DNA from 3 places in the Demequina ureilytica genome. Region 3 is predicted to be linked to each of the others. Evidence: predicted binding sites of a transcription regulator. Region 3 holds the regulator's gene; each other region holds the start of a gene.
What was found. Region 3 encodes LexA, which represses DNA repair genes until DNA is damaged. Its sites were predicted from a motif close to TCGAACANNTGTTCGA; they were not measured.
Positions count from the first base shown of each region.

Region 1 (10,431 bases), on a different contig from region 3:
ACCATCAAGGAGCACCTGGGCGTGGCCGCCACCCACATCATCCCCAATGGCGTGGACACGGCTGCGTACACCCACGCGGAACCCGTCAAGGAGTGGTGCGGCACGAAGAACGCGCCGACCATCGGGATCCTGGGCCGCATGGACGAGTCGCGCAAGGGGCTCGACCCGTTCCTGGCCGCGATTCCTTTGGTGCGGCGCCGGTATCCGCGGTCCCGGTTCCTGGTCGCCGGCCGGTTCTCGGACCGCATCGCCGCGCGTGCGGCGCGGGCCGGCGCCGAGGTCGTGGGCGAGCTCGACGAGGGCATGAAGGCGCGGTTCATGGCGTCGGTCGACGTGTACTGCGCGCCCAACCTCGGCGGGGAGAGCTTTGGCATCGTGCTCGTCGAGGCGATGGCCGCGGGAACTGCGGTGGTCGCGAGCGATCTGGTGGCCTTCCGCGACGTCGCCACGGACTCCGACGGAGAGGCGTGCGTGGCCATGCACACCGTCGGCGACTCGGTCGAGCTGGCCGCCCGGGTGCACGCCCTTCTCGCGGATCCGATCGCTCGGCACGAGCTCGCGACGAGGGGCCAATCGCGCGCTGGCACCTTCGACTGGCGCCAGGTCGCGCCCCGGATCGAGGCGACCTACCGAGACGCGATTAGAATGGATGCTGAATTCCATCCCCAGCAAGCGAAGGACAGCACCGCATGAGCGACAACGCCGATCACTCCACCCCCCAGGTAGGCACCGACCTCGTCAAGCGCGGCATGGCCGAGATGCTCAAGGGCGGCGTGATCATGGACGTCGTCACGCCCGAGCAGGCCAAGATCGCCGAGGACGCCGGTGCCGTGGCGGTCATGGCGCTCGAGCGCGTGCCCGCGGACATTCGCGCCCAGGGCGGCGTGGCACGGATGAGCGACCCGGACCTCGTCCAGGGCATCATCGACGCCGTCTCGATCCCCGTGATGGCGAAGGCACGCATCGGCCACTTCGTGGAGGCGCAGGTGCTGCAGTCCCTGGGCGTCGACTACGTCGACGAGTCGGAGGTGCTGACGCCCGCCGACTACACGCACCACATCGACAAGTGGAACTTCACCGTGCCGTTCGTGTGCGGCGCGACCAACCTGGGTGAGGCGCTGCGCCGCATCTCTGAGGGTGCCGCGATGATCCGTTCCAAGGGCGAGGCCGGCACTGGAGACGTGTCGAACGCCACGACTCACATGCGTCAGATCCGGGCTCAGATCCGGGCACTGACGGCACTACCCGAGGACGAGCTGTACGTGGCGGCCAAGGAGCTGCAGGCGCCCCTTCCGCTCGTGAAGGAGATCGCCGCGACTGGCAAGCTGCCGGTGGTGCTGTTCACCGCCGGCGGCATCGCGACTCCCGCTGATGCCGCGATGATGATGCAGCTGGGCGCCGAGGGCGTGTTCGTGGGATCCGGGATCTTCAAGTCCGGCAATCCTTCCGAGCGTGCCAAGGCGATCGTCAAGGCCACCACGTTCTTCGACGACCCCGCCGTGATCGCGGACGTCTCGCGCGGCCTGGGCAACGCGATGGTGGGCATCAACGTCGAGGAAGAGCCCGAGCCCCACCGTCTCGCCGAGCGCGGCTGGTGACTCGACCGCACGTCACGTGAGCGCATCGGCCGCCCGGCGCATCGCGCGCCGTGGCGCGCGGGTGCTGCTCGTCGACGACTCGAATCCTGCCGTGCCGCGGGTGCTCATGGTCCGGGGACACGACCCACACGCGACGGGACGCTCGTTCTGGTTCACGCCGGGCGGGGGCCTCGAGCAAGACGAGACGATGCGCGCCGCCGCGGTGCGCGAGCTCGCCGAAGAGACTGGCTGGGTGCTCGAAGAGCATGAGTTGTCCGGTCCCGTCTGGACCCGCACGGCGATGTTCGACTTCGCGTCGCGGCCGTACGTACAGTACGAGGAGATCTTCGTGGGACGGCTCGCGGATGCCGATGCGCGGGCGCGGACAGCGGAGGAGTGGACCGAGGTGGAGCGCGAGACCATCGATGCAGTGCAGTGGATGACCGCGACCGACTTGCGCGATGCTCCCATCGAGGTGTTCCCCGCGCAGCTGCGGGCGGACTGGGACTCTTTTCTAGTGTGGGACGGCCACACGATCGATCTAGGAGAAGTGGGCGAATGACCACGGTAGGAGTGCTCGCGCTGCAGGGCGACTTCAGGGAGCATCATGTGATGCTTGACGGTCTGGGCGCAGACGTGGTGAAGGTGCGGCGTCTGAGCGAGCTGGATGCCGTGGACGGCCTCGTCATCCCAGGCGGGGAGTCCACCACTATGGACAAGCTCATGCGGGCCTTCGGCCTGCGCGACGGGCTCGTCGAGCGCATCCACGCGGGCCTACCCGTGCTCGGATCTTGCGCCGGGATGATTCTGCTGGCGCGAGACCTACGGGACGGCATCGAGGGGCAGCAGACGCTCGGTGGAATCCCGATGACGGTGCGCCGCAACGCTTTCGGTCGCCAGGTGGACTCCGCCGAGGTCGACCTGGTGTGGGAGCTCGACGGCAGTCCCATGCACGCGACGTTCATTCGCGCGCCGTGGGTCGAGCAGTACGACGAGGGCGTCGAGGTGCTCGCGACGGCCACCGGCCCCGACGGTGAGAGGCACCCCGTCGCCGTGAGGCACGGTGCGGTGATCGCCACGGCATTCCACCCGGAGATATCCTCGGACACGCGTGTGCACGAGCTGCTGCTCGCACAGCTCTGAGCCCCTCACGATCTAGGCCAGAGCCTTGATCTATCGGCATCAAGGCCCTAACCTTGAAGAATGTTCGTCGTCACCGCTGATCAGCGCGGCAGCACCGAGAAGGGCGACCGCGTCGAGTCGCTCATGACCGAGTTGGCTCCGTGGGCCGAGCGCTGGGCGGACGAGATCGCTCTCCCGCTCGAGCGCACCGTCGGCGACGAGGTTCAGATAATGCTCACGCATGCCGACCCTGCGGTCGACCTTGCCCTGCACCTCATGAGACTGGGGGAGTGGTCCGTTGGGGTGGGTGCTGGGCCGGTCAACGAGCCCTGGGGGGCGAGCGCGCGTGCGAGCTCCGGTGCGGCGTTCGTTCACGCGCGGCAGGCTGTGGAACGAGCGCGTGGAAGGTCCGAGTCCGTTCCTGTGGTGGTGTCCGGCGAGGATGACGAGGCAGGCGAGGGAGCGACGGCGATCCTGCAACTGCTGGCCGCAGTCGTGCGACGCCGCTCGGCCGCCGGGTGGGAGGTCGCCGATCTGCTGGGGCCCGAGGCGACGCAGCGGGACATCGCCGCTCGGCTCGGCATCTCCGAGCAGGCCGTGAGTCAGCGCGTGACCTCTGCGATGCTGGATGAGGAGCGCCGGGCGCGGCCGGTGGCCGCGACGCTGCTGGCGCGTGCCGCAACGACGGGAGACGAGTGATGACGTTCCTGGCCCAAGCCGGCGTGGTGGTGACGTCGCTTGCCGTGGCCGCGGTTATCGGCGCGCCGCTGATCGGTTGGCTCCTGCGACGCGTCGAGCCGGGCACCGAGACGCCCGGTCTGCTGCGCGGCGGCATGTGGATCGGCGTGCTCGAGCGGCTCGCGATCGCGGGCGCGGTGATGGCCGGGCATCCCGAGGCCGTCGCGGTCGTGATCGCCGTCAAGGGCCTGGGCCGTTATCCCGAGCTGCGCGACACCGCGCCGGCGCTGCGCGGCGAGACTGCAGAGCGATTCATCATCGGTACGTTGGCGAGCTTCGTGTGGGCGGCGGCATGCGGCGCTGCGGGTGCGGCCGCGATCGCCGCGCTGTCCTAAGCCTGCCGCTTGCGTACAGGAGCGGGGTGAACCTCTAGACTGGCGGGCAGTCCTTTACCCGATCAGTCGAGGAGCATCACGTGTCCGGCCACTCCAAGTGGGCAACCACCAAGCACAAGAAGGCGGTTGTCGACGCCAAGCGCGGCAAGCTGTTCGCCAAGCTGATCAAGAACATCGAGGTCGCGGCCCGCTCGGGCGGCGCGGACATGGCGGGCAACCCCACGCTGTTCGATGCGGTGCAGAAGGCCAAGAAGTCCTCGGTGCCGAACGACAACATCGACCGGGCGCTCAAGCGCGGCGCCGGTCTCGAGGCCGGCGGGGCCGAGTACGAGACCATCATGTACGAGGGCTACGGGCCCAATGGCGTTGCGATGCTGATCGAGTGCCTCACGGACAACCGCAATCGCGCCGCAATGGAGGTCCGCACCGCGCTCACGCGCAACAACGGCACCCTCGCAGACCCCAACTCGGTCGCGTACCTGTTCACGCGCAAGGGGCAGATCATTGTGTCGAAGGACTCGGGTGTCACTGAGGATGACCTCATGCTGGCCGCCCTCGACGCGGGTGCGGAGGAGATCGAGGACCACGGCGAGGTGTTCGAGATCACCTCGGAGGCGACGGACGTGGTCGCGGTCCGCACCGCGCTGCAAGAGGCGGACATCGACTACGACAGCGCCGAGGCCACCTGGGTCCCGTCCGTGAAGATCGAGCTCGAGGTCGACGGCGCGAAGAAGATGCTGAAGCTCATCGACGCTCTTGAGGACTGCGACGACGTGCAGAACGTCTTCGCGAACATGGACGCCTCGGACGAGGTCCTGGAGGCGGCGGCCGCCGAGTAGCGGCGGTCCGCCACTCACACACCGTGCGGATTCTCGGCGTCGACCCCGGCCTCACCCGCTGTGGCCTGGGCGTGATCGATGCCGCGGGAGCGCGCAAGGTCAGCCTGGTGCATGTCGAGGCGGCGACGTCCCCCGCGGGCGATGCCGTCCCCGCGCGCCTCGCGCGCCTGGCCGACGCCCTCGAGGCGGTGCTGGACCAGCATCGGCCCGATGCGGTCGCGCTCGAGCGGGTGTTCGCCCAGGCCAACGTGCGCACGGTGATGGGGACGGCCCAGGTGTCCGGAGTGGTGATGCTGGCGGCCGAGCGCCGCGGCCTCCCCGTGGCGCTATACACGCCTTCCGAGGTCAAGGCGGCGGTGACCGGCGATGGGCGCGCGGCGAAGCCTCAGGTGGGCTTCATGGTGGCGCGCGTGCTCGGCCTCGCGGAGCCGCCCCGACCCGCCGATGCGGCAGACGCCTTGGCGATCGCGATCACCCACGCCTGGCGCGGCGGGGCAGCGCCCGTGGGATCGGCGGCGACGACGGGTGCGCAGCGCCGCTGGGCCGAGGCGGAGCGGGCCTCGCGGCGTCGTGGTTGACGCACGGCCGTCGCGGATGATGGTGGCCGCCGCAGTGGGGCATGTCGTGCGGCGAGTCGTGCGGCGCGGGCCGTCGGCGTCCCGTAGCGTGTTCGTACACATGTTCGAAAGGAGACCGCGGTGATTGCACAGTTGGCCGGCACGGTGCTGTCCGTGCGCGCCTCGACCGCGGTCGTCGAGGTGGGCGGAGTGGGGATGCTCGTGCACTCCACGCCGGCGACGCTGTCCGAGCTCCGGGTGAATCACGAGACGCGGTTCTTCACGCAGTTGGTGGTGCGAGAGGAGTCCCTCACGCTGTTCGGCTTCACGGCGGAGTCCGAGCGCGACACGTTCGAGGCGCTGCAGTCGGTTCAGGGCGTTGGCCCGCGGCTGGCCCTCGCGATGCTCGCGGTCCATTCGCCCGACTCTCTCTCTCGCGCCGTCGCCGACGGCGACCGCAAGGCACTCGAGCAGGTGCCCGGGATCGGCGCCAAGGTCGCGGCCCGGCTGCTGCTCGAGCTGGGCGGCAAGCTGTCGCTGCCGCAGGGACCGGCCTCACCTCAGGTGCCCGATGCGCGCGATCAGGTCGAGGAGGCGCTCGTCGCCCTCGGGTGGAACCAGAAGGCGGCCGCCGCGGCCGTCGAGAACGTGGCGCCCGATCCGATCGCTGACTCCGATGTGCCGATGACGTTGAAGTCCGCTCTGAAGGCGATGGGCGGCGTGCGTGGCTGACGACCGCATGACGGAGGAAACGGACCCGCTGGAGGGCAGTGTGGTCGACGCGGACGCGGACGCGATCGAACGCTCCAACGAGGCGGCGCTGCGCCCCACGAGCCTCGACGAGTTCGTGGGCCAGCGCACCGTCCGAGAGCAGTTGTCGTTGGTGCTGCGTGCCGCCGTGAGCCGAGGGGCGACGGCCGATCACGTGCTGCTGTCAGGCCCTCCAGGTCTAGGCAAGACCACGCTGGCGATGATCGTGGCGGGGGAGCTGGGGGCGACGCTGCGCGTGAGCTCCGGCCCAGCCATCCAGCACGCGGGAGACCTCGCGGCGATCCTGAGCTCGCTGGACGAGGGCGACGTGCTGTTCCTCGACGAGATCCACCGCCTGGCGCGGCCCGCCGAGGAGATGCTGTACCTCGCGATGGAGGACTTCAGGGTCGATGTGGTGGTGGGCAAGGGCGCGGGTGCGACGTCGATCCCGCTGAGCCTGCCGCCGTTCACGATCGTGGGGGCCACCACGCGCGCGGGGCTGCTGCCTGCTCCGCTGCGCGACCGGTTCGGCTTCACCGCTCATCTTGACTTCTACTCCGATGACGAACTCCACCAGATCGTCGGCCGGTCCGCGGGCAAGCTCGCCTTCCCCATCAGCGGTGACGCCGCCGCGGAGATCGCCTCGCGTTCGCGCGGCACGCCGCGCATCGCGAACCGCCTGCTCAGGCGCGTGCGCGACTGGGCCGAGGTGCACGGCAGCGGCGAAGGCGACCTGGCGGCTGCGCAGCAGGCGCTCCTCGTGTACGAGGTGGACGAGCGTGGACTGGACCGGCTCGACCGCGCCGTGCTGCGCGCGCTGTGCCTGCGGTTCGGCGGTGGCCCGGTGGGCCTGTCGACGCTCGCGGTGTCCGTGGGCGAGGAGCCCGAGACTGTCGAGACCGTCGCCGAGCCCTTCCTCGTGCGCGAGGGACTGATGAGCCGATCGCCGCGCGGCCGGGTGGCGACGGCCGATGCATGGGCCCACTTGGGGCTCGAGGCACCGGTCGAGGCCCGTCCGGGAGCCCCCGGCGGGAGGCTGTTCGACTGAGGGTGGTTCGACGCGGATGCGTTTGCCCCCTAGAATCGCCAAGGCTCTCATGAGCATCTCTAATCGTGAGGAATTCTGTGTCGAAAGTCACCAAGAGCGCGCGTAAGTCGCTGATCTGGCTCGGAGCGATCCTGATCGCTATCTTCGGGCTGCTATCCGGCGGTGCCCTGACGGGCAACGCATCGTGGACCCCGGGCCTCGCGCTCGACCTCGCGGGTGGTCGCCAGATCATCCTGACCCCAGTGCTCGACGAGGGCGCTGAGCAGGAGATCGAGCAGACCGACCTGGAGCAGGCCGTCGAGGTGATCCGCAACCGCGTGGACGCTTCCGGTGTCGCCGAGGCGGAAATCACCACCCAGGGCAACAACATCGTCGTGGGTCTGCCGGGCAATCCGTCCGACGAGGTCATCGACCTCGTGTCGCAGGCCGCTCAGCTGCAGTTCCGTCCGGTGCTGCTCGTCGGCGACCCGGCGCCGCTCAGCGAGGACCTGCCCGCCACCAGCCCGAGCGCGGAGCCGACCCCTGTGCCTGGCGCGGCCGACCTCGTGGACCCGAGCCCCAGCGCATCGCCCGAGCCCACCGCAGAGCCGTCGCCCACTGCCTCGGAAGTGGCGAACGTCGTCACCGGAGCCGACGCCACCGCATCGGCCGAACCGACCACCGAGCCGGAGACGGAGCCGACGCCTGCCGCGACGGCTGCCCCCGGGGACGCGGCTGCGGAGCCCGAAGACCCCTCCTCGTTCGCATGGCTCACCGAAGACGTGATCTCGGAATACGAGTCGCTGAACTGCCTGAACCCCGAGAACTGGTCCGGCCGCACGATGGGCGACCCCGACTCCGGCTATGTGGCGTGCGCCGAGTTCGGCGCCGGCAAGCTTGCGATGGGACCTGTGGAGGTCGAGGGCGACGACCTCGCGACCGCCACCAGCGGGCCCGAGACCTCGCAGACCGGCACGATGACCGGGCGCTTCGAGGTCCGCCTGCAGTTCAACAGCGAGGGCGCCGAGAAGTTCGGTGACGTCACCACGCGACTCATCAATCTTGAGGAGCCTCGCAACCAGTTCGCGATCGTGCTCGACGGCGTGGTCATCTCGAACGCGACCGTGCAGTCCCGCATCACCAACGGCGAGGCCTCCATCACCGGAAGCTTCACGCAGGACCAGGCGGAGCAGCTCGCCAATCAGCTCAGGTTCGGTGCGCTGCCGCTCAGCCTCGAGGTGCAGTCCAACCAGCAGATCTCCGCGACTCTCGGTGCCGACCAGCTCGAGAAGGGCCTGATCGCCGGAGCAATCGGGCTACTGCTCGTGTTCGCGTACTCGCTGTTCCAGTACCGCGCTCTCGGATTCGTCACCATCGCGTCGCTCATCATCGTCGGAGGCTCCACGCTGGGAGTGATTTCCCTGTTGTCGTGGGGGATCGGCTACCGGCTGTCGCTGGCTGGCGTCGCGGGCCTGATCATCGCCGTCGGTGTGACCGCGGACTCGTTCATCGTGTACTTCGAGCGAATCCGCGATGAGCTGCGCGAGGGCAGGTCGTTGACCTCGGCCGTCGACCACGCCTGGCGGCGCGCACGCCGCACGATCCTCGCCTCGGACGCGGTGTCGCTGCTCGCAGCGGTCACCCTGTACACGCTCGCCGTGGGCGGCGTGAGGGGCTTCGCGTTCACGCTGGGCCTCACGACGCTGCTCGACGTGCTCGTGGTGTTCCTGTTCACGCACCCGCTCATGGTCCTCCTCGCCCGCACCAAGTTCTTCGGCGAGGGTCACCGCTGGTCGGGGCTCGACCCGCGCCAGCTCGGCCGTGAGGCCCTGTACAAGGGACGCGGCCGCGTGCGCTCTGGTTCGGCCACGGTCGCCAGTGACGACGGCCTGACGCTCGCGGAGCGCAAGGCGGCGGCGCGTCGCGCCGAGCAGACCGGCGAACCCGCCACCGTCGGGGGAGCCGATGCGCCCCGATCACCGGACGACGATGCAAAGGGGGATGTGCGATGAGCTCGAACCTCGGCACGTGGGGCAACAGGCTCCACTCGGGAGAGAAGACCTACCCGATCGTCCAGAACCGCGCCCGGTTCTTCATCGCCTCCGCGGTCCTGATGCTGGCGGCGCTCGGACTGCTGCTCGGCAAGGGCCTGAACCCCGGCATCGACTTCACCGGCGGCACCCAGTACGTGCTTGCGGACGTCGATGACACGAACACCTTGCTCGCCGAAGATGCGGTGGCTGAGGTGGACGCCGCACAGGTGCCGCGCGTGAGCGTGCTCGGCGAGAACGACATCCGCGTTCAGCTCGGCGTTCTGGAGGACGCCGACCAGCGAGAGCTCAGCGCCGCGCTGGCCGAGGCATACGGCATCTCCACGGATGACATCAGTTTTGACCAGATCGGCCCCACGTGGGGCGAGTCGGTGGGCAACGCCGCGCTCCAGGCGCTCGTGGTCTTCCTGCTCTTGGTGTTCACCGTCATCACGCTCTACTTCCGTGCATGGCGCATGGCGGCCGCGGCGATCGTGGCACTGCTGCACGACCTGCTGTTCACCGTCGGCATCTACGCTCTCGTGGGCTTCGAGGTGACGCCGGCGTCCGTGATCGGGTTCCTGACGATTCTCGGATACTCGCTCTACGACACGGTGGTGGTGTTCGACAAGGTCAAGGAGAACACCCACGACCTGACCGCTCAGAACCGCTACACGTACGCCGAACTCGCGAACCTCGCCGTCAACCAGACGCTGGTCCGGTCGATCAACACGTCCGTCGTGGCGCTGCTTCCCGTGGGCGCGATCCTCTTCATCGGATCGTTCCTACTGGGTGCAGGCACGCTGAAGGACATCGCGTTGGCGCTGTTCGTCGGTATGGCGGTCGGTACGTACTCGTCCGTGTTCGTCGCCACCCCGCTGGAGGTGGCGTTCCGTGGCCGCGAGACCCGGATCCAGGAGCACACGGCCAAGGTGCTGGCGATGCGCGAGTCCGGCGAGTCCGAGGTGGTGACGCGCGAGGACGGCACCGTCAAGGTGGGTGCGCTGCAGCCAGGCGAGCACCGGGGGACTCAGGCACAGCCGCGTCGCAAGGGCCGCCACTAGCCCCCTTGGGCCGACAGTAGACTGGGCCTCCTGCAGTGGAACGTACGCGTCCGCGAACCGTGAAGGAGGCCTGAGTGACGGAGACCCGCTCGTCGTCGCCGCCCACGGGACCGCTCGCGTTCCTGCGCCGGCCGGCGAAGGAGCCGACGGCCATCGACGGTGTGTTGGACACGTACCGGCGCATGTATCCGCGCGCCAAGACCGGGATGATCGAGCGGGCGTACCGGATCGCCGACGAGGCGCATCAGGGGCAGCAGCGCAAGAGTGGTGAGCCGTACATCATCCATCCCATTGCGGTGGCGCAGATCATCGCGGACATGGGGCTGCCGGAGACGGTGATCGCTGCGGCGCTGCTGCACGACGTAGTGGAGGACACCACTCACCCCCTGGAC
Region 1 is NZ_JBLZIE010000003.1:380,820-391,250, reverse strand. Features, by position in the region: gene ACNI3K_RS11285 (glycosyltransferase family 4 protein) at 1-693, shown strand, start outside; gene pdxS (pyridoxal 5'-phosphate synthase lyase subunit PdxS) at 690-1,598, shown strand; gene ACNI3K_RS11275 (NUDIX hydrolase) at 1,615-2,139, shown strand; gene pdxT (pyridoxal 5'-phosphate synthase glutaminase subunit PdxT) at 2,136-2,720, shown strand; gene ACNI3K_RS11265 (winged helix-turn-helix domain-containing protein) at 2,781-3,398, shown strand; gene ACNI3K_RS11260 (hypothetical protein) at 3,398-3,772, shown strand; gene ACNI3K_RS11255 (YebC/PmpR family DNA-binding transcriptional regulator) at 3,853-4,611, shown strand; gene ruvC (crossover junction endodeoxyribonuclease RuvC) at 4,635-5,189, shown strand; gene ruvA (Holliday junction branch migration protein RuvA) at 5,310-5,900, shown strand; gene ruvB (Holliday junction branch migration DNA helicase RuvB) at 5,908-6,966, shown strand; gene secD (protein translocase subunit SecD) at 7,044-8,957, shown strand; gene secF (protein translocase subunit SecF) at 8,954-10,039, shown strand; gene ACNI3K_RS11225 (RelA/SpoT family protein) at 10,114-10,431, shown strand, end outside.
Region 1: the regulator LexA is predicted to act here: its motif matches at 5,282-5,297, upstream of ruvA (Holliday junction branch migration protein RuvA).

Region 2 (10,431 bases), on a different contig from region 3:
GAAGCCGCTCGGGTTCAGCCTGGACGAGATGCGCGACCTCCTCGGCGTGCTCGACGAGCTCGAGCGCACGGACCTCGGGGCCGATGCGCGCGCCAGCGCCCACGTGCGACTCGGGGAGTTCGAGGCCGCGGCGGACGAGCGGTGCGCGAGCCTGCGGTCGCAGTTGGAGACCGCAGAGGAGTTCGCCCACAGCCTGCGGCGGGAGTCCCGTCAACAGTTGCATCAGGGTGAGAGCGGAGGTGGAGACCAGTGACCGCACCTGTTCTCCACGAGGGCAGCGTGGCCGAGGAGTCGGCCCGCCGCCGCAGCATCGCCGTGATCTCCCACCCCGACGCCGGAAAGTCGACCCTCACCGAGGCGCTCGCGCTGCACGCGCACGCCATCGAATCGGCAGGGGCCGTGCACGGCAAGGGCAACCGTGCGGGCACGGTGTCCGACTGGATGGAGGTCGAGCAGAAGCGCGGCATCTCCATCACCTCGGCGGCCCTGCAGTTCGTCTACGGCGACCACATCGTCAACCTGGTCGACACCCCCGGTCACGCCGACTTCTCCGAGGACACCTATCGCGTCCTGACCGCCGTCGACGCGGCCGTGATGCTGCTCGACGCCGCGAAGGGCCTCGAGCCGCAGACGCTCAAGCTTTTCGACGTGTGCCGCCGGCGCGGAGTGCCCGTCATCACCTTCGTGAATAAGTGGGACCGGCCGGGCCGCGAGGTGCTGGATCTGTGCGACGAGCTCGAACAGCGCATCGGCCTGCGGCCGGCGCCCGTCACGTGGCCCATCGGCGTCGCGGGTCAGTTCGCCGGGCTGCTGGACCCGGAGGACGGCTCGGTGCGGACGTACAAGCGGGCTCCCGGTGGCGCCGCCGTCGCGGAAGAACGCGTGCTGGACCAAGCCGAGGCCCGGACGGAGCTCGGCGACGAGTACGTGGCTGCTTACGAGGAGGCTCAGCTGCTCGAGCCCGTCGATCTCGAGGGGTTCCGCCGCGGTGAGTCCACGCCGCTGATGTTCGGGGCCGCGCTCAGCAACATCGGCGTCAAGCAGCTCCTCGACACCGTGATCGAGCTCGCCCCGCCCGCGCTGCCGCGTCCCGACGAGTCCGGCGGGGAACGCCCGGTCGACACCCCGTTCAGTGGATTCGTCTTCAAGATGCAGGCCGGCATGGACAAGCAGCACCGCGACCATGTGGCGTTCATCCGGGTGTGCTCCGGCGTCTTCGAGCGCGGCATGGTCGTCACGCACGCACGCACGAAGCGGCCCTTCGCGACCAAGTACGCGCTGTCGGTGTTCGGCCGCGAGCGCTCGACCGTGGAGCGTGCCTATCCGGGTGACGTGGTGGGGCTGGTGAACGCCAGCTCCCTCGCGGTGGGAGACACCATCTACGACCCGTCCGGCAAACACGTCTCCTACCCGCCGATGCCGGCCTTCGCCCCCGAGCACTTTGCCGTGGGCCGCGCGCGCGACCCCGGCCGCTCCAAGCAGTTCCGCAAGGGAATCGGGCAGCTGCAGCAGGAGGGCGTGGTGCAGGTGCTCATCTCGGAGGCACGAGGCGACGCCAACCCGGTTCTTGCCGCGGTAGGTCCCCTCCAGTTCGAGGTCGCGGCCTTCCGGATGGAGCACGAGTTCTCGGCGCCCATGCACCTGGACACGATGGGCTTCTCGCTCGCGCGGCAGGTCGCTCCCGAGGACCTACCCGTCGTGTCCCGCTACCCAGGCATCGAGATCGTGCGTCGCGGAGACGGCGCGATCCTCGCGCTGCTGCGCGACATCTGGCACGCCCGGTCATTCGAACGCGCCCACCCCGACGTCCCCTTGACCTCGCTCGAAGCCAGCGACGACTGACCGGATGCGGAGGACGCCGCTGACTTCTCGATGGCCGCGAGCCCGCGCGCTGTCGCCGCAGGGCTTCTACGGCTGGCACGTCGTCGTCTACGCGTCGATCGCGCTCGCGGCGACGGCGCCCGGACAGACGGTCGGCATCTCGCTGTTCATCGACCCCCTGATCGAGGATCTGGGGCTGTCACGCTCGGCGATCTCGACCGCGTACCTGGTGGGCACCCTCGTCGGGGCGGTCGCACTGCCGTTCATCGGCCGCGCTCTTGACCGCTACGGGGTGCGACGGACCATGGCCGTCATCGGTCTGGTATTCGGTGCCGTGCTCATCGCGCTGTCCTTCGTCAGCTCGATCGTGGGACTGACTGCGGGATTCGTCGGAGTCCGCATGGCGGGTCAGGGCGCGTTGGGACTCACGGCGACCACCGCCGCGGCGCTATGGTTCGAACGCCGTCGAGGTCTGGCGACCGGAGTGGTTGCGGCCGCAGGCGCGGTGGGCATCTCGATGACGCCGCTGCTGCTCGAAGGGCTCATCGCCCAGCACGGCTGGAGGACGGCCTGGTTGATCGAGGGTCTCGCCGTCTGGGTGATCGTGATCCCGCTGGCGCTCATCGGCATGCGGGACCGGCCCACCGTCCTCGGGCAGCGGCCCGACGGCGCCGACGCACCGCATCCCGATGCTCCGGTGGTGGAGGAGCCAGGCCTTACGCGGTCGCAGGTGCTCCGCCACGCATACTTCTGGCTCATCGCTGCCGCCGTCGCCGCGACCGGCCTGCTCACCACAGCCGTCGCCTTCCACCAGATCAGTCTGCTGACGGCGCGCGGGCTCACGGCGACCGAGGCTGCCGCCAACTTCATCCCTCAGACGGTCGCAGGCCTCGTGGCGACCCTCGTGACCGGCTACCTCATCGACCGCTTCGCTCCCCGGTGGATGACGGTCAGCTCGATGGTGTCGCTCGCGTTCGCGCTCGCGTGGGGAGCGCAGGTGGGGCCGGGGCTGTCTGCGATCGTCTTCGGTGTGCTGCTCGGGACCGCCGGCAACATGATTCGTGCGGTCGAGGCCGCGACCCTGCCCCGCTACTTCGGCACCCGTCACATTGGCGCGATCCGGGGGCTCGTGGCGTCCATCAGCGTGGCCGGCACCGCGTGCGGACCCCTGATCTTCGCCGCCGTCTATGACCGAGTGGGCTCGTACTCGCCCGTGCTGCTGGCAAGCGCGGCGCTCCCGGTGGCGATCGCCATCTGGGCGCTCACCGCTCGCGAGCCGGTGCCGATGCGCCCAGAGTCCGCGCCTGAGCCTGAGCCTGAGCCCCGCGACGAGTCCGCGTCGAGAGCCGGTCGCCCCAACCTCCCGTCACGTTAGGGTAGGGTGGTGCACGGCCCGGCGGCCGCTGCGTGCGATTCACCCGAATCGGCACCGACAGACGCTGCCAGGCATCGCGCTGATTCCCCGGTGCAATGAACTTGCGCAGCGCTGCGCGCCCCAGTCCAGTCCCCACCAGGTTCCGCGCCATCACAGCGCTGGCCCTCGGGCGTGCGCGCCCGCAACACACGAAGGAATGACGCGTGTCAGATAACGCCCGCCCATACTTGACCGATCCTGCCCCCGAGCCCCAGCCCGTCAAGGGCGCCCCCGAGGCCGACGAGTCCTTCTCCGTCATGGAGGCGCTGAAGTCGCCCCGTCGCCTGCGCACCGAGATCTTCGCGGGGCTGGTGGTGGCGCTCGCGCTCATCCCCGAGGCCATCGCGTTCTCGATCATCGCCGGCGTGGACCCCCGCGTGGGTCTGTTCGCCTCCTTCACCATGGCGGTCACCATCGCCTTCGTGGGTGGCCGCCCCGCGATGATCTCCGCCGCCACCGGCGCGATCGCCCTGGTCATCGCCCCCGTCGCCCGCGAGTACGGACTCGACTACTTCATCGCCACCGTGATCCTGGCGGGCGTGCTCCAGATCGTGCTGAGCCTGCTCGGTGTCGCCAAGATGATGCGGTTCATCCCGCGCTCCGTCATGGTCGGCTTCGTCAACGCCCTCGCGATCCTGATCTTCATGTCGCAGATCCCGCACCTCACGGACGTGCCGTGGGCCGTCTACCCGATGGTCGCCGTCGGCATCGTGATCATGGTGCTGATGCCGCGCTGGACCAAGGTGGTGCCCGCGCCGCTGGTCGCCATCGTCTTCCTCACGGCCGCCGCCATCATTGCGGTCATCAACGTGCCCACGGTGGGCGACGAGGGCGAGCTGCCGGGATCGCTGCCTAGCCTGTTCATCCCTGACGTGCCTTTCAACCTCGAGACGCTGCAGATCATCGCGCCGTACGCGATCGCGATGGCCCTCGTGGGAATCATCGAGTCGCTGCTGACCGCGAAGCTCGTGGACGACGTCACCGACACCCACTCGAACAAGACCCGCGAGACCTGGGGTCAGGGCACCGCGAACATCGTCACCGGCTTCTTCGGCGGCATGGGCGGCTGCGCAATGATCGGCCAGACCATGATCAACGTGAAGGCATCGGGCGCCCGCACCCGCATCTCGACCTTCCTCGCGGGAGTGTTCCTGCTGATCCTGGTCGTGGGACTCGGCGACATCGTCGCAACGATCCCCATGGCCGCGCTGGTCGCCGTCATGATCATGGTCGCCGTCGGCACCTTCGACTGGCACTCGGTTCACCCCGGGACGCTGAAGATGATGCCCAAGTCGGAGACCGCCGTCATGCTCGCCACCGTCGTCGTCACCGTGTGGACCCACAACCTCGCGATCGGTGTGGGCGTGGGAGTGCTCACCGCGATGGTGCTGTTCGCTCGCCGCATCGCGCACCTCACCACCGTGACCCGGCTGGACGCCTCCGACGATGACGACCAGCGCGTCTACGCGGTCGAGGGTGAACTGTTCTTCGCGTCCTCGAACGACCTCATTTACCAGTTCGACTACACGGGCGATCCGCACGAGATCGTCATCGACATCTCCGGGGCGCACGTGTGGGACGCGTCGACCGTCGCCGCCCTCGACGCCGTGCGCCACAAGTACGCGAAGAAGGGCAAGTCCGTGACGATCGTGGGAGCGAACGAGGACACCCAGACCCGACTGGACCTGCTCGCCGGGAACCTGGGCGGCGGCCACTAGGCTGCCAGCCCGCCAGGGCCCCAGACCCGAGCGACCCAGCAACGTACCCGCATGACCCGCACGGCGCGGCGCTGACGAACACCGTCGGCGCCGCGCCGTCGGTGCGTTCAGGGACGCGTCAGCCCATCTCTCGGTACAGGTAGTACGCGCGGTCGCCCGTGTGGGGATCCCGGTGGACGAACCCGTGCCGCTCATAGAACCTCAGCGCGTCCACGTCCGGCTCGTCGACGCCGACCTCCACCATCGCGATCCCGCGCCGATCCACCTCGTCGAACAGTCGCGCCAACAGCGCGCTCCCGATGCCGCGGCCGCGCAGCTGGGGTGCCACGTAGAGGTCCTCGAGGTAGGCGACGGTGCCATCGCTCATCGCCGACTCGCGCATTGCGAGCGTCGCAAAGCCCGCAGGCTCCTCGCCCGCCACGAGGGTCGCCACCAACGCCCAGAATCCGCATCCCGCCAGCAGTCGCCGCAGCCGCGCCTCCAGCACGTCGACGTCGTCGACGGGGTCGTCGAACTCGGTGTTGAAGTCCCACAGCGCTCGCGCCAACACGCCCGCGTCGGCGATAGACGCGAGGCGCACATCGAACGAACCCCGGGCACGCGCATCGGCCATGCTCCGAGCGTAAGCCGGACGGCGAGAACGTGCCCGCCTACAGGTACGTGGGCGTCAGCGCCTCGTAGTCCTGCACGCTGCCGTCCGCGAGACACGTCTCGATGATGCGGCGGCCCAGTTCCGTGAGGTCGGGCGTGAGGAACTGCTCGAGCTCGGCCTTGAAGAAGCCCGTGAGGATCCGGCAGCCCTCGTCGTACGCCTCGACCCCCACCTGCGACTGCATCTCGGGGCGCAGCAGCGTGCGCCGCACCGGCTGACCGTCGAGCGTGATCTGCTTGGGGGTGTAGCCGAACAGCGAGCACCGCGCGGGCTCGAGCTGCTCCGCACGCATGCGGCCACCGCCCTTGCGCGCCAGCCACTCGCGGGTCAGCCACTCGGCTGAGAAGCCCACCCGGTACGCGCCGATGTGCTGATTGGGCGTCAGGACGTAGCGCGTGCGGTCGTACGTGACGAGCTGGTCGAGCAGCAGGTTCGCGGCCGCCACCTTGGTGCCCGTGGAGAAGGGCCAGTACGAGCCCACGCCCTCCGAGACCATGCCGCCGTGCTCGAGCCGCTCGAGCGCATCGGCCGCCTCGCCAATCGAGGGGTTCTTGTCGCCGCGCGGGGCCACGAGCCGCCACAGCCACGCGACGGCCGGGGGCGCAAAGTGCGCGAGTCCCATGATCCCGTAGCTGGGGGCCTCGCGGGTGCACGCAGGCATCCGCACGCCGAAGGTGCGCACGTCCACCGGCTGGGGCACGTCGACGATGTCCTCGATCATCCGGCGCGGGATCACCACGCGCGGGTTGGGGCACGGCTTGCCCGTCGAGTCGAGGGTGTGCTCCCACGGCAGCACCGTCGCATCGGCCACCCCGTGGATGTTGAAGAACACCAGGGGAGCGTCGGGATGGATCACCGCGCGCTCGAGGTGCGGGTCCTCGCCGTAGGTGCGTAGGTTGTCCACACGCACGAACCAGCCGTCCTCCGCGTCCGCGACCACCATGCGTCCGCTGCCGTCCTGAACTGCGGGATGGCACAGCGTCATGTCGTCCGTGACGGGGGACAGGTCCGAGGTCTCGGACAGCGTGATGTAGTACGGCTCCTCGGTGACGACGTTCGCGCCCAGCAGGATCCGACCGTCGTCCTCGCGCCGCAGGTCCTGGCACATCTCTGACTTGCCGCCGCCGGAGGCGCCCTCGTGCATGACCACGGTGTCGTTGTCGTACGGGGTCGTGACCCGGACGGACGAGGCGTGCGCGGTGATCCAGCCCTCGGCCTCGCCGATGTCGAGCAGCACCGAGAACACGCCCTTCTTGGCGCTGGGTCCCGGGTAGAGGTTGTACGCGAAGATCTCGTGCAGCGTCTCGGAGCGGTCGTGCACCACGACCTGGCGTCCGTCGAAGTGGCTGTGACGGAACGGGGGAGCCACGTACAGGATCGAGCGCGGCTCGAAGGGACCGAGATCGTCGAGCGTCACCCATCCCTGCAGGTCCACCAGGGCGAGGGCGAAGAACGCGGCGTTGGCGGGCACGATGGCGAGCGAGGGCGATCCGTAGACCGGCCCGCCGGCTTTGAACGGCACCACCACCAGGTCCTGGCGTGCGAGCCATTGGATGGTGTCGGCGCGGGTGTCCCCGAATCCGTGGCCGAACCTGTCCGCGAAGCGCGTCTTGTCCGTGGGCCGCGAATCCGCGATGACCATGCACTGCGGATCGCGCCGGCGCATGTAGTCCTCGGGGTAGTTGACCGCCAGGCCGTTGCGGCAGCGGGTGACGCTTGCCTCCACGACGGTTTCGCCGTCGACGTCGTACTCGACAGAGAACTCCGGTCCGCCGTCGGGTCCGAGCGCGAGGGCGTACAACTCCGCGCGCGTCGCGGGCACGGTGACGGATCGCGCGGTCTCGAGCACGCGGCGGACGTCATCGGCGAGCGCGACGTCGCTCAGCGCGGTGGCGGTGGTGGCGGTGGTCATGGTGGCTCCTCGCGCGGTTGGGGGTGTCACGGCATTCGGTGTCACAGCATTCGGTCTCACGGTGTTGGTGCTCTCGGCGCGGGGTCGCCCTGTTTCGAGTATGGCGTTCGTCAAGGTTGGGTCAAGGGACCTTCGTCCCAGCGGCCGATGCGGGGGAGGCCAGGCGTATGCGCGCAACACGCGCGTGTGGGGTCTTTGACGGCTCCTCGAACACGTGTTCGAATGGGGGCATGCGATGGGACGGTCAAGCGGTCACGGCGGAGAGCGCCGATGCGCTTCCCGGGTTGGCACGGATGGGTAACTTGGTGCGCTCGGTTCGCACCCCAGAGTTCGAGGGGATGGTCTTCCACGAGGTGCTCGCGAAGAGCGCGCTCAACAAAGTAGGCCAGTCCGCCGCGGTCCCGTTCACGTGGACCATCAATCCCTACCGCGGCTGCTCGCACGCGTGCGTGTACTGCTTTGCGCGGCCCAGCCACAAGTACCTGGAGCTCGACGAGGGCAAGGACTTCGACAACCAGCTCATCGTCAAGATCAACATCGTCGAGGCGCTGAAGAAGGACCTCGCCAAGAAGTCCTGGACCCGCGAGCACGTGGCGCTCGGCACCAATACGGATCCGTACCAGCGCGCCGAGGGCCGCTACAAGCTCATGCCCGGGATCATCGACGCTCTCGCGCAGTCGGGCACCCCGCTGTCGATCCTCACCAAGGGCTCGCTGCTGCGCCGGGACCTGCCTCGCTTGGCCGAGGCGGCGACTCAGGTACCCGTCGACCTGGCAATGTCGATCGCCATCGCGGACGACGAGCTCCAGCAGTCCATGGAGCCGGGCACGCCCACCACTCAGGCGCGGCTGGCGACCGTGACGGCCGCAGCCGAGGCCGGATTCGACGTCGCGGTGTTCATGATGCCGATCCTGCCGTTCCTCACCGACTCCGAGGAGCACCTCGATGACGCCCTTGCGCGCATCAAGGCCGCGGGCGCGACCTCCGTCGCCTACACCGCCCTGCACCTGCGCCCGGGGGTCAAGGAGTGGTACGCGCGGTGGCTCAACACACACCGGCCGGACCTGACCCCGCGGTACCGCGAGCTGTTCGGGGACGGCGCATACGCGCCCAAGGAGTACCGGCGCTGGCTCGCCGCCCGCATCAAGCCCCTGATCGAGGCGCACGGCCTCGCGCGCGCCCCCGAGGACCCCAATACCGGGTCGATGGGGACGTCTGCTGGCGTCGCGGCCGCTCCCGGCGTTGCGCCCGGACCGGCGGCCCCGGCTCGGCGCGTCGATGCCAGGGACGACCAGGGGGAGTGGCGGCGCACCGCGAATTCTCCGATTTCTGGTGGGAACGGAGCACGGGCCAACCTCGCCGAGCTGGACCAGGCGGCGCCCACGCTCTTCTGATCCACCGCACCCGTACGTGCCGCGCACGGACGGACGGCCAAGCAAGCATCTCGCCCGTGCAGTGCGGTGCCGCGTCGCAGTTCGGAGGCACTGGCGTTGCCTACGATGGGCGCGTGGAGCTCTTGGGTGTCGGCGTCGTCGCGCTGGTCGCGATCGCCTTCACCACGGTGCTCAGCCCGCGGTTGGGGGTCGCCTCGCCCTTGGTTCTGGTCGCTCTGGGCGTGGGCGCGAGCCTGCTGCCCTTCGGCCCGGAGATTTCGGTCGACCCGCAGCTCATCCTGGCCGGCGTGCTCCCTCCGTTGCTGTACGCGGCGGGAGTCTCCGTGCCTGCCACCGACTTCCGGCGCGACTTCCGCTCCATCGGCGCGCTGTCGGTGGCGCTCACGATCCTCACCACCGTCCTCATGGGCGCGGTCTTCTACTGGATGTTCCCGGCCCTGTCCTGGCCCTGGGCGTTCGCGCTCGGCGCGATCGTAAGCCCCACCGATGCGGTGGCGACGGCGATCGTCAAGCGACAGGGCGTCTCGCCGCGGCTGGTGGCGCTGCTCGAGGGGGAGAGCCTCTTCAACGACGCGGCCGCGCTCGTGCTGCTGCGGGCCGCCGTGGCCGCGACCGCATCGGCCGTCAGCCTGTGGACTGTCGCGGTGGAGTTCGTGGTGTCGATGGTGCTCGCGGTGGTGATCGGCTGGATCGTCGGCCGTATCAGCCTGTGGGTGCGTTCGCGCATGACCGACGTGACCGCTGCCACCGTGTTCTCGTTCGCGGTGCCGTTCCTCGCGTCCTTGCCGACCGACGCGGTGGGCGCCTCCGGCCTCGTCGCTGCCGTCGTGGCGGGCCTCGTGAGCGGCAACGGCGCCGCTCGCCGGCTCTCTCCTCAGGTCCGCCGCTCTCATCAGCAGAACTGGCACACCGCTGAGCTCATGCTTGAGGGGGCCATCTACCTGATCCTGGGGCTCGAACTCCTCGACACTATCGAGGACGTAAGCCAGGACGACCTCGGCGTGCTCTTCGCCTTCGGTGCCGCAGGCCTCGTGCTCGTCGCCGTGCTTGTCACCCGTGCGGCCTTCGTGGCACCCCTACTCGTCGTCCAGCGGTACGCGGCACGGCGGTCGCAGCAACTCCGTCCCCGGCTGCGCAGGGCGCTGAGACAGCCCGGTCCCGCGGCGGGTGCCGCGAGACGCGCGGCCCGCTGGTTGCGCCGTGGCCGACCCGCGATCGCGCACGAGTCACGCGTCGAAGAGGTCAAGCAGCGGATCGCACAGACCGGCGCGGACCACGGTCTCCTGCTCCACTCGCCCCTTGGACCGCGCGAGGGCGGGGTCATGGTGTGGGCCGGCATGCGCGGCGTCGTTACCGTCGCCGCGGCCCAGACACTGCCGAGCGACACGCCCGGCCGCTCGCTGCTGGTGCTGATCGCCTACCTGGTGGCCATCGGCTCGCTGGCGATTCAGGGCGGCACCATGACGTGGATGCTGCAATTACTCAGGCCCGCGCGCGCCGCCACCCCCGAGGAGCTTGCG
Region 2 is NZ_JBLZIE010000003.1:25,819-36,249, forward strand. Features, by position in the region: gene ACNI3K_RS09540 (MerR family transcriptional regulator) at 1-253, shown strand, start outside; gene ACNI3K_RS09545 (peptide chain release factor 3) at 250-1,842, shown strand; gene ACNI3K_RS09550 (MFS transporter) at 1,847-3,196, shown strand; gene ACNI3K_RS09555 (SulP family inorganic anion transporter) at 3,493-4,953, shown strand; gene ACNI3K_RS09560 (GNAT family N-acetyltransferase) at 5,072-5,566, opposite strand; gene ACNI3K_RS09565 (DUF4914 family protein) at 5,604-7,517, opposite strand; gene ACNI3K_RS09570 (Rv2578c family radical SAM protein) at 7,748-8,911, shown strand; gene ACNI3K_RS09575 (cation:proton antiporter) at 9,025-10,431, shown strand, end outside.
Region 2: the regulator LexA is predicted to act here: its motif matches at 7,724-7,739, upstream of ACNI3K_RS09570 (Rv2578c family radical SAM protein).

Region 3 (10,431 bases):
CGCCGGCACCCGCTGGTGGCCCGAGACGATGGACCCGCTGTTCGGCGAGTCCTGGCAGATGCGCGAGCTCACCATCTCCTACCGGATCCCCGCCGCCGTCGCGGACGCCGCTCAACGCTTCGCGGCCGCCGCGCGACTGCCCGTGAGCGAGCTGCGAGCCGCCCGCGAGCTGGATGATGCGATGGCTACCACACGTGTCGACGACGCCAGCGAGGTGGTCGCCGCTGCGACACGGCTCGCCGCGCAGCACGCGGAGTCGATGGCGGAAGGCGAGGGTGGACTCGTCGCCATGATCGTGCCCGACGCGATGGCGCGCGAGGTCCGCGAGGCCGTGGCGGCGACTCAGGTCGACAGCTCGGTCGAGGTCGAGGTGCACACGGCCCGCCAGACCAAGGGCCTCGAGTTCGACGTGGCCGTGGTCGTCGAGCCCGCCGCGATCGCACCGCGGCCCGGCGACCTGTATGTGGCGCTCACCCGCCCGACGCGCCGCCTCGAGATCGTCCATGCCGAGGAGCTGCCCGCCGGACTGAGCTGAGGCCGGCCTGCGCGCATCGGCCGTCTGGCAGGCCGGAACGCTACTGGCAGGGACCCGATCCGGCGATGGCCAGCCCCGCCCGATCGCCCGGGCCCCAGGTGATCAGCATGCTGTTCTCATCGTTCATGAGCTCGGTCGGGTCCTCGACGTGGGCGAGGCCGATCACGTGCGCGAGCTCGTGCATGATGACGGCCGTCGCGAGCGCGGTTCCGCGGCGCGACTCCATCAGGTCCGCGACATCCTCGGTGTCGAGCACGACGACGCCGGCGGCAAGGAACCGCTGCTCGCCGAACGCGCCGTTGACCGAGCTCGACCCACCCAGGCCGGTGACGGAACCAGCCAGGTCCGGTGTCTGCTCCTCGGTCGACCACCCGACGATGATGGGCGCGAATCCCTCTCCGTAGCGCTCCTGGAACAGCGGGCGGTCGAAACCGGCGACCTCATCCGTCTGGCCGACATACTCGAACGCGAGGCCCGAGTTCCGCGCGACGTCGGCGACGGCATCCTGCACGAGCTGCTCGGCGCCCTCGGGCATCCCCTCAGGGTTGTGCGTCCACTCGAGCATGCGGCAGGGGTCGTAGCGTGTGGGACCTTGCTCGCTCTCCTCGAACATGAAGGCATGGGCTCCGTCGGTGGTGACCGGCAGGCTTGCGGCCCTCCGCTCCGACGGCCCGTCCGGAACCGGGATACGGATCTGCTCGCCGTCGACGACGAGCACGTTGCGCGCCTTGCCAATGTGCTGCCACTGCGCCAGATCGAAACCCGTCGCATACGCGGTGCCCACGATCGCCACGCCGCCTACCAGCCCGATAACCGCTAGGCGACCAAGAGTTCTCATGGCGATAGCCTGCCATGACGAGGGCCGTTCCCACCCTCCGAGAGCCGCGCCGCGGTATGGAGTTGGTAACACCGCCGCGAGTGCGAGATACTTCGGCACGTGCGCGCACTTCTCCTAGAAAACTTGTCTCCCCGAGCCACCGAGATCCTCGAGGCTGCCGACGTGTCCGTCGAGTCCCATGGCGGTGCCATGGACGAGGACGAGCTGATCGACGCCCTCGCGGGCGTCGACATCCTCGGGATCCGTTCCAAGACCCAGCTCACCGAGCGGGTGATCGCGGCGTCACCGTCGCTGTGCGCGGTGGGAGCCTTCTCGATCGGCACCAACCAGATCGACCTCGCTGCGGCCGCACGCAGGGGCATCGCCGCGTTCAACGCGCCGTTCTCCAACACCCGGTCCGTCGTGGAAATGGCCGTCGCCGAGATGATCTCGCTGACCCGCCGCCTGCCGGTGCACAACCGACTGATGCACGAGGGGGTGTGGAACAAGAGCGCCGACGGCGCTCACGAGATCCGCACCCGTACGCTCGGCATCGTCGGCTACGGCAACATCGGCTCTCAGTTGTCCGTGGTGGCCGAGGCGCTGGGCATGAACGTCATCTTCTACGACGCCGCGGAGAAGCTCGCTCTCGGCAACGCGACCCGGATGCCGACCCTCGAGTCGCTCCTGCAGGCAGCGGACGTGGTCACGCTGCACGTGGATGGGCGGGCAGGAAACCAGGGATTCTTCGGCCGTGCGCAGTTCGAGGCGATGAAGCCCGGCGCACTGTTCCTCAACCTCTCGCGCGGATTCATCGTCGACGTGGACGCTCTCAAGGAGGGCCTCGAGTCCGGCGCCATCGGCGGCGCGGCGATCGACGTGTTCCCGGAGGAGCCCAAGAAGAAGGGCGACCCGTTCACCTCTCCCCTTCAGGACATCCCCAACGTCATCCTCACTCCCCACATCGGCGGCTCCACCGAGGAGGCGCAGCGCGACATCGGCATCTTCGTCGCCACACGGCTCCGTGACTACCTCGAGACGGGTTCGACGTCGCTGAGCGTCAACCTTCCCAACCTCCAGCTCGAGCTGCCCCAGGGCGCGCACCGGATCGCCCACCTGCACGAGAACATCCCTGGCGTGCTCGCGGCCGTGAACCGCGAGCTCGCGGAGCACGACGTGAACATCGAGGGACAGCTGCTCGCCACCCGTGGCGAGCTCGGCTACGTCGTCACCGACGTCGCGGCCGGATTGACGGACGATGCGGTCGCTGCGCTGGGCGCCATGCCCGGCACTGTGCGGCTGCGGGTGCTCTCATAGCCGCCGCCGGCGTCCCGTTCCGCAGCCTCGGTCTCCCCGAGGCCCTGGTCTCCGCGCTCGAGAGCGCGGGCCTTGAGACGGCTTTCCCCATTCAGTCGGCCACGATCGCCGATGCGCTGGCCGGGCGAGACGTCCTCGCTCGCGCCCGCACGGGATCGGGCAAGACCTTGGGCTTTGGGCTCCCCGCTATCGCGCAGCTCGCCGAATCTGGCAGGGCCACGCCGCACCGGCCGCGCGCCGTGGTGCTGGTTCCCACCCGCGAGCTCGCCATGCAGGTCAATGACGCGCTCGAGCCTTATGCGCATTCGATGCACGTGTCGCTGCGCTTGGTGGCCGGCGGACTGTCGATGTCCAAGCAGATCCTCGCGATCGAGCGTGGCGTCCACCTCGTGATCGCCACCCCCGGCCGGCTCGCCGACCTGGTGCGACGCGGGCACGCTGACCTGTCCGAGACGCGGATCGTGGTGCTGGACGAGGCCGATCACATGGCGCAGATGGGCTTCATGGACGAGATCGAGGAGATCCTGGAGCGGGTGCCCCATGGTGCTCAGCGACTGTTCTTCTCCGCCACCCTCGACGGCGACGTCGACCGCTTGGTCTCCACCTCGATGACCGACCCCGCGCGACACGACGTCACGGGCGGCGACGACGATGCCTCCGAGATGAGTCACATCGTGCTCCACGTGCCCCCGCACGCGAAGTACCAGCTCGCGACCCGCGTGGCTGCGCGCGACGGTCGCACCATCGTGTTCGTGCGCTCCAAGCTAGGTTGCGACCGCATCGCCGCTCAGATGCGTGATGCGGGAGTGACCGCCGTTGCGCTGCACGGCGACAAGTCTCAAGCCGAGCGCAACCACGCGATCACGGGATTCCGGGCGGGCACCATTCCGGTGCTCGTCGCGACGGACGTCGCCGCGCGGGGTATCCACGTCGACCACGTGGACCTCGTCATGCAGATGGACCCGCCCGCGGACCACAAGGACTACACGCATCGCGCCGGACGCACCGCACGCGCAGGCGAACGGGGCATGGTCGTCACCCTTGCCCTTCCCCACCAGCGGCGCACCGTCGAGGGACTGATGGACAGTGCAGGGGTCGACGCGACCATCACCTCGCTGCGCGGCGACGACGCCGCTTCGCTGACCACGCTCGCTCAGCTCACCGGCGCACAGGAGCCCTCCGGGGTGCCCGTGCCGGAACCGGTGATCAGCGGCGGTAAGCGTGACTCTCGGCCCGAACGCGGCGCGCGCTCAGCACGTCCCTCGCGAGGCGACCGGGGACGGCGCCCCACCCACGGGCGCGCCGCAGACACCGCACCCACGCCCCAGCACGAGAGTGCGAAGGCACGCCACGAGCTGGAGCGGCGCGAGCGTGAACTTCAGGCCCGCGAGCGTGAGCTGGCACTGCGCGAGCAGCGCCTGGGCGACCGCGGCTCTAGCACGCCGGCACAGGCAGCGGCAGAGGCCAGCGAGAAGAGCGGACGCCCGGCTCGCAAGCCCGAGGGATGGGCCAAGCGCTCTCCCAAGAGCAGGGACAGCTGGGCACGCAAGTCAGGCGGGACCTCCGGCAAGCGCAAGCGCGACGAGCGCCTCGAAGAGCCCGGCCGCGCCCGAGACGAGCGATTCACGCGCGGTCGCGGTGAGAGCACCGGGCGTGCCCGCGACGATCGTGCACGAGACGACCGTCCGAGCCGGGGCCGCGACGAGCGGCCCAATCGCACGCGCGACGAGCGCCCCAGCCGGGGCCGCGACGAGCGGCCCAATCGCACGCGCGACGAGCGCCCCAGCCGGGGCCGCGATGAGCGCACTCCCGACCGGGGCGACAAGCAGCCCGACAAGCGTGGTCGTAGCGCTCCCTCGCAGGGGAGGGCCACTGGGCGAGGTGCCGACTCCCGCACGGCTGGGCGCGACGGCGGCGAACGCTCGTCACGCGCTCAGGGACAGCGCTCGGGTGCTGGACCACGCTCCGACGGCGAGCGGTTGGCACCGCGTGCCGAGCGCCGTCGCGCGCTCCAAGACCCCGAGGGAACTCAGCGGCCCGGGCGTCCGGATGCCAAGCCGTCGGCGAAGAAGGCGGGCAAGAAGGGCAAGGGAGCTCCGGCGACTGGCCGCAGCGGCAAGCCCCGACCCAAGAAGAAGCGCTGAGGTACGGCCTCAGGAGTCCGAGGCGTCCTCGGTGCGCAGGCGAGCGATCGCGGCCTCGAAGTCGTCGAGGCTGTTGAAGTCCTGGTAGACGCTCGCGAAGCGCAGGTACGCGATCTCGTCAAGCTCGCGCAGTGGCGGCAGGATCGCGAGACCGATGTCGGTCGCATCGATCTCCGCCTGGCCCGAGGCACGGATCGCCTCTTCGACCTTGTGCGCGAGGTGCGCGAGGTCGTCGTCGCTCACCGGCCGACCTTGGCAGGCCTTGCGCACGCCGCCCACCACCTTGTCGCGGCTGAAGGGCTCGGCCACCCCGCTGCGCTTGAGCACAGTGAGGCTGGCGATCTCAAGCGTCGAGAACCGCTTGCCGCAGTTGGGGCACTCGCGCCGGCGTCGGATCGAGGAACCATCGTCCGAGGTGCGCGAGTCGACGACTCGCGAGTCGGGGTTGCGGCAGAAGGGGCAGTGCATGGCACTACTCTCCCACGGAAGCCACACCCGACCACGACCGCGCGGGTAGGTGCCGCTGCGCCAGCCATCGTGACCTAGCGCGCGAGAGTCAGCTCTCGAGCGCGGGGATGTAAATCTGCTCGCCCGCGCGCAGCGAGGAGTCGCCCATCGCGTTCAGGGTCTGCAGCTCGGCCACGGTGTCGCGGACGTCCTCGCCCGGGCCGGTCATCGTGGTCGCGATCGACCACAGGCTGTCGCCCTGAGCGACCGTGTAGGTGTCGAAGGCCACGTTCCCCGATGCCGTCATTTCGGACACCTCATCGCCGGCGAACGCCCGGGGGGCGAGCAGCGCCACCAGCGCCGCGACGGCTAGCACGAGCACCGCAGCCAGCACTGTCCGGCGCGCGCGGCCCGCAGCGGTGGGAAGAGGGCGGACGCTCACAACCCGCCGCACGCTCACTCCAGTAGTCGCAGGAGCGGAAATCGCATATGCAGTCATGTCATCCTCCATTCGAACACCTGTTCGTCGAACACTTGTTCTATTTGTAGCACCTGGGGTCCTGTCAAGCAAGACACGCTCGAACATATGTTTGATTTCGGCGCCGGGGTGGCCTAGCGTCATAGGTGTCACCTCATCACCGAGGTCTGACAAAGGAGACGGGCCAGGCCCGCGAGGAGGAGTCATGGACGAGCGCACCGGCGAGGGCGGAGCCACCATCCACCAGTTCCCGGGCGGCGCATCGGGCGGACTCACCGACCGGCAGCGGCGGATCCTCGAGACCATCAAGGACTCGGTGGAGTCTCGCGGCTACCCGCCCTCGATGCGGGAGATCGGCGAGTCAGTGGGACTGACCTCCACCTCCTCCGTGAAGCACCAGCTCTCCGCCCTCGAGACCAAGGGGTTCCTGCGCAGGGATCCTCACCGGCCGCGCGCCATCGAGGTGGTGCTGCCCGGCGCCGACGGCACGCCGTCGACCGAGACGGTCGTCACGCCGGTCCCCGCCGCCCCGATCGAGGACGAGCGCATGACGATGGTGCCCCTCGTCGGACGCATCGCCGCCGGTGGCCCCGTGCTCGCGGATCAGGCGGTCGAGGATGTCTTCGCGCTGCCCAAGCAGCTCACCGGCGACGGCGAGCTGTTCATGCTCAACGTGGTGGGCGACTCGATGGTGGACGCGGCGATCTGCGACGGCGACTGGGTCGTCGTGCGCCGTCAGCCCACGGCGGACAATGGCGACATCGTGGCGGCGCTGCTGGACGACGAGGCCACCGTCAAGACCTTCCGACGCAAGGACGGCCAGGTGTGGCTGATGCCGCATAACCCGAGCTACACCCCGATCGACGGCACGCACGCCCGCATCATGGGCAAGGTCGTGTCGGTAATGCGGCGCGTCTAGCGCCGCTGGCCCCACCACGCAGACGGCGGACGGGCCGGTGCCCCCCGCGCATCGGCGCTATTTTTCGCGCCAGCCGTCCTGCCAGTGGAAGCCGCCCTTGATCGCGCGGCGCATCGCGTTCATCGAGTTCGCGATCGTGGTCTGGTAGACCCGCGACTCCTCCGATTCCGCCTCGTCCGCCATGCGGCGCGAGCCTGCCTCGAAGTGAGCGAGGTACTCCGCGAAGCGCTCACGCTCGGCTTCCTGGCCGCGAACGAACTCCTCGGACGGGCTCGTGTCGGTCATCGTGGCTCCACCTCCGGTGAGTGCTGCGGTCATGCCGTCGTTCGATGTTGCAATGGTGCGAACCCAGCGTACGGCCACCCGCGCCTGGGGGCCGCGCACGCCACCCTATTCACCGCGGTCGCGCGCCGCGGCGTCGAGCCGACGCAGCGCCTCCAGCACGGTGCCGCGGTCAGTGGTCCCCCACAGCGCGGGCATCGAGCGTGCGAGGAATCCGCCGTAGCGGGCGGACGCGAGCCTCGAATCCAGCACGGCGACCACTCCGCGGTCTCCCGAGGACCGGATCAGCCGCCCGGCGCCCTGCGCGAGCAGCAGCGCGGCGTGGGTCGCCGCGACCGCCATGAACCCGTTCCCGCCTCGCCGCGCCACGGCCTCCGTGCGCGCCTGCGAGATCGGCTCGTCGGGCCGCGGGAACGGGATACGGTCAATGACCACCAAGGATGCCGTGGGTCCGGGCACGTCGATCCCCTGCCACAGGGACGTCGACCCGAACAGGCACGCGCGTGGATCCTCCCGGAATCGTTCCACCAGCGTGGGCAGCTGGTCGTCGAGCTGGTACATGACCGGGACGTCGAGCCGCTCCCGCATCGCCTCCGCCGCCGCCTGTCCGGCGCGGTGAGACGAGAACAGCCCGAGGGTTCGCCCTCCCGCCGCCTCGATGAGTGCCGCCAGCTCGTCGAGGGCCTCGTCGGAGATGCCGCCCATTCCCGGCTTGGGCAAGTGAGACGCGACGTACAGCATGCCTTGGCGCCCGTAGTCGAACGGGCTGCCCGCATCCATCGAGATCGGGTCGTCGACCCCCAGATGCCGCGCCATGGCGTCGAAGTTGCCGCCGAGCGCGAGCGTCGCCGACGTGAAGACCGAGGCCTTGTCGGCGATGAGCTTCTCCCTGATCAGCCCAGCCACGTCGAGCGGTGCGGCCACGATCCGCACCGCTTGCCTGGACTCGTAGTCGCCTTCTGGAGGAGCGAGCCACACCACGTATCGCCCGTGCTCGCCCAGCAGCTCCTCGCACACATCGAAGACCTCGGTGAGCGCCGCGGTCGCCATCTTGGCGGTCGCCGATGCGCTGTCGCCTGCCCGGGGCGCCTCGCCGGAGTCCTTGGTGGTCTTCTGCACCGCCGTCATCCCCGCGCGGGCGGCGGCCCGCAGCAGGTCGACCGCCTCCGCGAGCTCATCGGGCAGCCCGAGCCGCAGGCGACCCGGCTCGCAATCGCCCAGCGCGCCGTCGAGCGCACGCGCGGCCCGGTCCAGGTCGTCGGACGCCACCCCACACCGTCGTGCGGCGCGGCCCGCGCGGTCGACCCGCTGCAGCGTGAGCTCGTGAGTCGCGGCCGAGGTGATGCGGCCCACCAACTCGTGCGCCTCGTCGACGATGAGCGCGTGGTGCTCACCGAGCATGTCGTGGCTCGCCGCCTGCACGCCGAGCACGGCGTGGTTGGTGACCACGATCTTCGACGTGGCGGCGTGCTCGCGCACCGACTGCGAGAAGCACTGGTCGTGCATGGGGCACTTGGACTCCAAGCACTCCCGGCCGCTCACGCTCACCTGCGACCAGGCCCGGTGCGAGACGCCGGGGACCAGATCGTCGCGGTCGCCGGTCTCGGTGACGTCCGCCCATTCGTGCAGCCGTGCCACCTCCTTGCCCAGGTCGCTCGTGGGGCCCGCGGAGACCGGCAGCATGTCCTCGTCGGGCTCGCCGTAGCCCCCGGCCATCTTGTGCACGCACAGGTAGTTGCTGCGACCCTTGAACAGCGCCACGTCGGGGCGCTCCCCCAGCTCGGGCTCCAGGGCGTCGAGCACCAGCGGCAGGTCCTTGGTGAAGACCTGGCGCTGCAGCGCCAGCGTCGCCGTCGAGATGACGATGCGCTTCTTGGCCCGCACAGCGTGCGTCACCGCGGGAACCAGGTACGCGAGAGACTTTCCCGTGCCGGTGCCCGCCTGGACCAGGGCGTGTGAGCGGTTGTCGAGCGAGTGCTCGACGGCCGCGGCCATCGCCGTCTGTCCATCCCGCTCGACTCCGCCAAGTGCCGCGACGGCCGTCCCGAGCAGGCGCGTGACCTCGGTGACAGTCGCAACGGGCGCGGACCGGTCCGGTTCGGCCGTCGCCGCCGACGCCTCGGCCGCCGACTGCGCCGAGGGATCCGTCGCGCTCAAGGGAAGGCGCTCACGCGGCTTCGGAGGCGGCCTGGAGGCGCGCGGCCAAGGACTCGTCGACCATCGCGATGAGCCGCGTGCCCTCGGGCTCGTGCGACTCCTCGATCACCTCGCCGTGCAGGTGCGCCTCGTGGATGAGCTCCCCGCGCGTGTACGGGACGACGATGTCGATCCGCACCTCCGGGCGCGGCAGCTCCGCCGCGATCAGATCCCGCAGCTCCGCCATCCCGTCGCCTGTGAGGGCGGACACCTCGATGGTGATCTCGGGGCGAGCACGCAGGCGCAGCAGCGTCTCCGGGTCAGCGATGTCGGCCTTGTTGAGCACGAGCACCTCCTTGACCGATTTCGCACCCGGGACATCGGCCAGCACCGTGCGCACGGCGCTCACCTGCCCCTCGGGGTCGGGGTGGGACGCGTCCACCACGTGAAGCATGAGGTCAGCGTGCGCCACCTCCTCGAGCGTCGAGGAGAAGGCCGCCACCAGCTGGTGCGGCAGGTTGCGAACAAAGCCCACGGTGTCGGAGACGGTGAACTCGCGGCCGTCCGGCGTCTGCGAGCGACGCACGGTCGGGTCGAGCGTCGCGAACAGCGAGTTTTCGACCAGGGCGCCCGCACCGGTGATGCGGTTCAGCAGCGAGGACTTGCCTGCGTTCGTGTAGCCGACGATCGCCACGTTCGGCAGCGCGAGCCGGCGGTCCCGGCGCACGTTTCGGGCCGGCTCCATCGCCTTGATCTCGCGGCGCAACTGCGCCATGCGGGTGTGAATGCGGCGGCGGTCCAGCTCGATCTTGGTCTCGCCCGGCCCGCGCGATCCCATACCTGCGGCGGCGCCGCCCACCTGGCCACCAGCCTGGCGGGACATCGAGTCGCCCCAGCCGCGCAGTCGCGGCAGCAAGTACTCGAGCTGTGCGAGCTCCACCTGCGCCTTGCCCTCCTTGGACTTCGCATGCTGCGCGAAGATGTCGAGGATCAGCGCGGTGCGGTCGATGACCTTGACCTTCACCACGTCCTCCAGCGCACGGCGCTGGCTGGGCGCGAGGTCGTCGTTGACGATCACGGTGTCGGCCCCGACGGCCGCGACGATCTCCTTGACCTCGACCGCCTTGCCCTTGCCGATGTACGTGGCCGGGTCAGGGTTGGGCCGGCGCTGCAGCACGCCGTCGAGCACCTCGGAACCCGCGGTCTCTGCCAAGGCGGCGAGTTCTTGCAGGCTCACCTCGGCATCGGCCGCGGTGCCGTGCGACCACTGGCCTACGAGCACCACCTTTTCGAGCCGCAACTGGCGGTACTCGACCTCGGTGATGTCCTCGAGTTCAGTCGACAGGTTGGCCACGC
Region 3 is NZ_JBLZIE010000002.1:98,314-108,744, forward strand. Features, by position in the region: gene ACNI3K_RS07200 (HelD family protein) at 1-535, shown strand, start outside; gene ACNI3K_RS07205 (matrixin family metalloprotease) at 576-1,373, opposite strand; gene serA (phosphoglycerate dehydrogenase) at 1,473-2,669, shown strand; gene ACNI3K_RS07215 (DEAD/DEAH box helicase) at 2,759-4,813, shown strand; gene nrdR (transcriptional regulator NrdR) at 4,823-5,281, opposite strand; gene ACNI3K_RS07225 (LysM peptidoglycan-binding domain-containing protein) at 5,370-5,759, opposite strand; gene lexA (transcriptional repressor LexA) at 5,944-6,657, shown strand; gene ACNI3K_RS07235 (hypothetical protein) at 6,715-6,942, opposite strand; gene ACNI3K_RS07240 (ATP-dependent DNA helicase) at 7,048-9,096, opposite strand; gene hflX (GTPase HflX) at 9,107-10,431, opposite strand, start outside.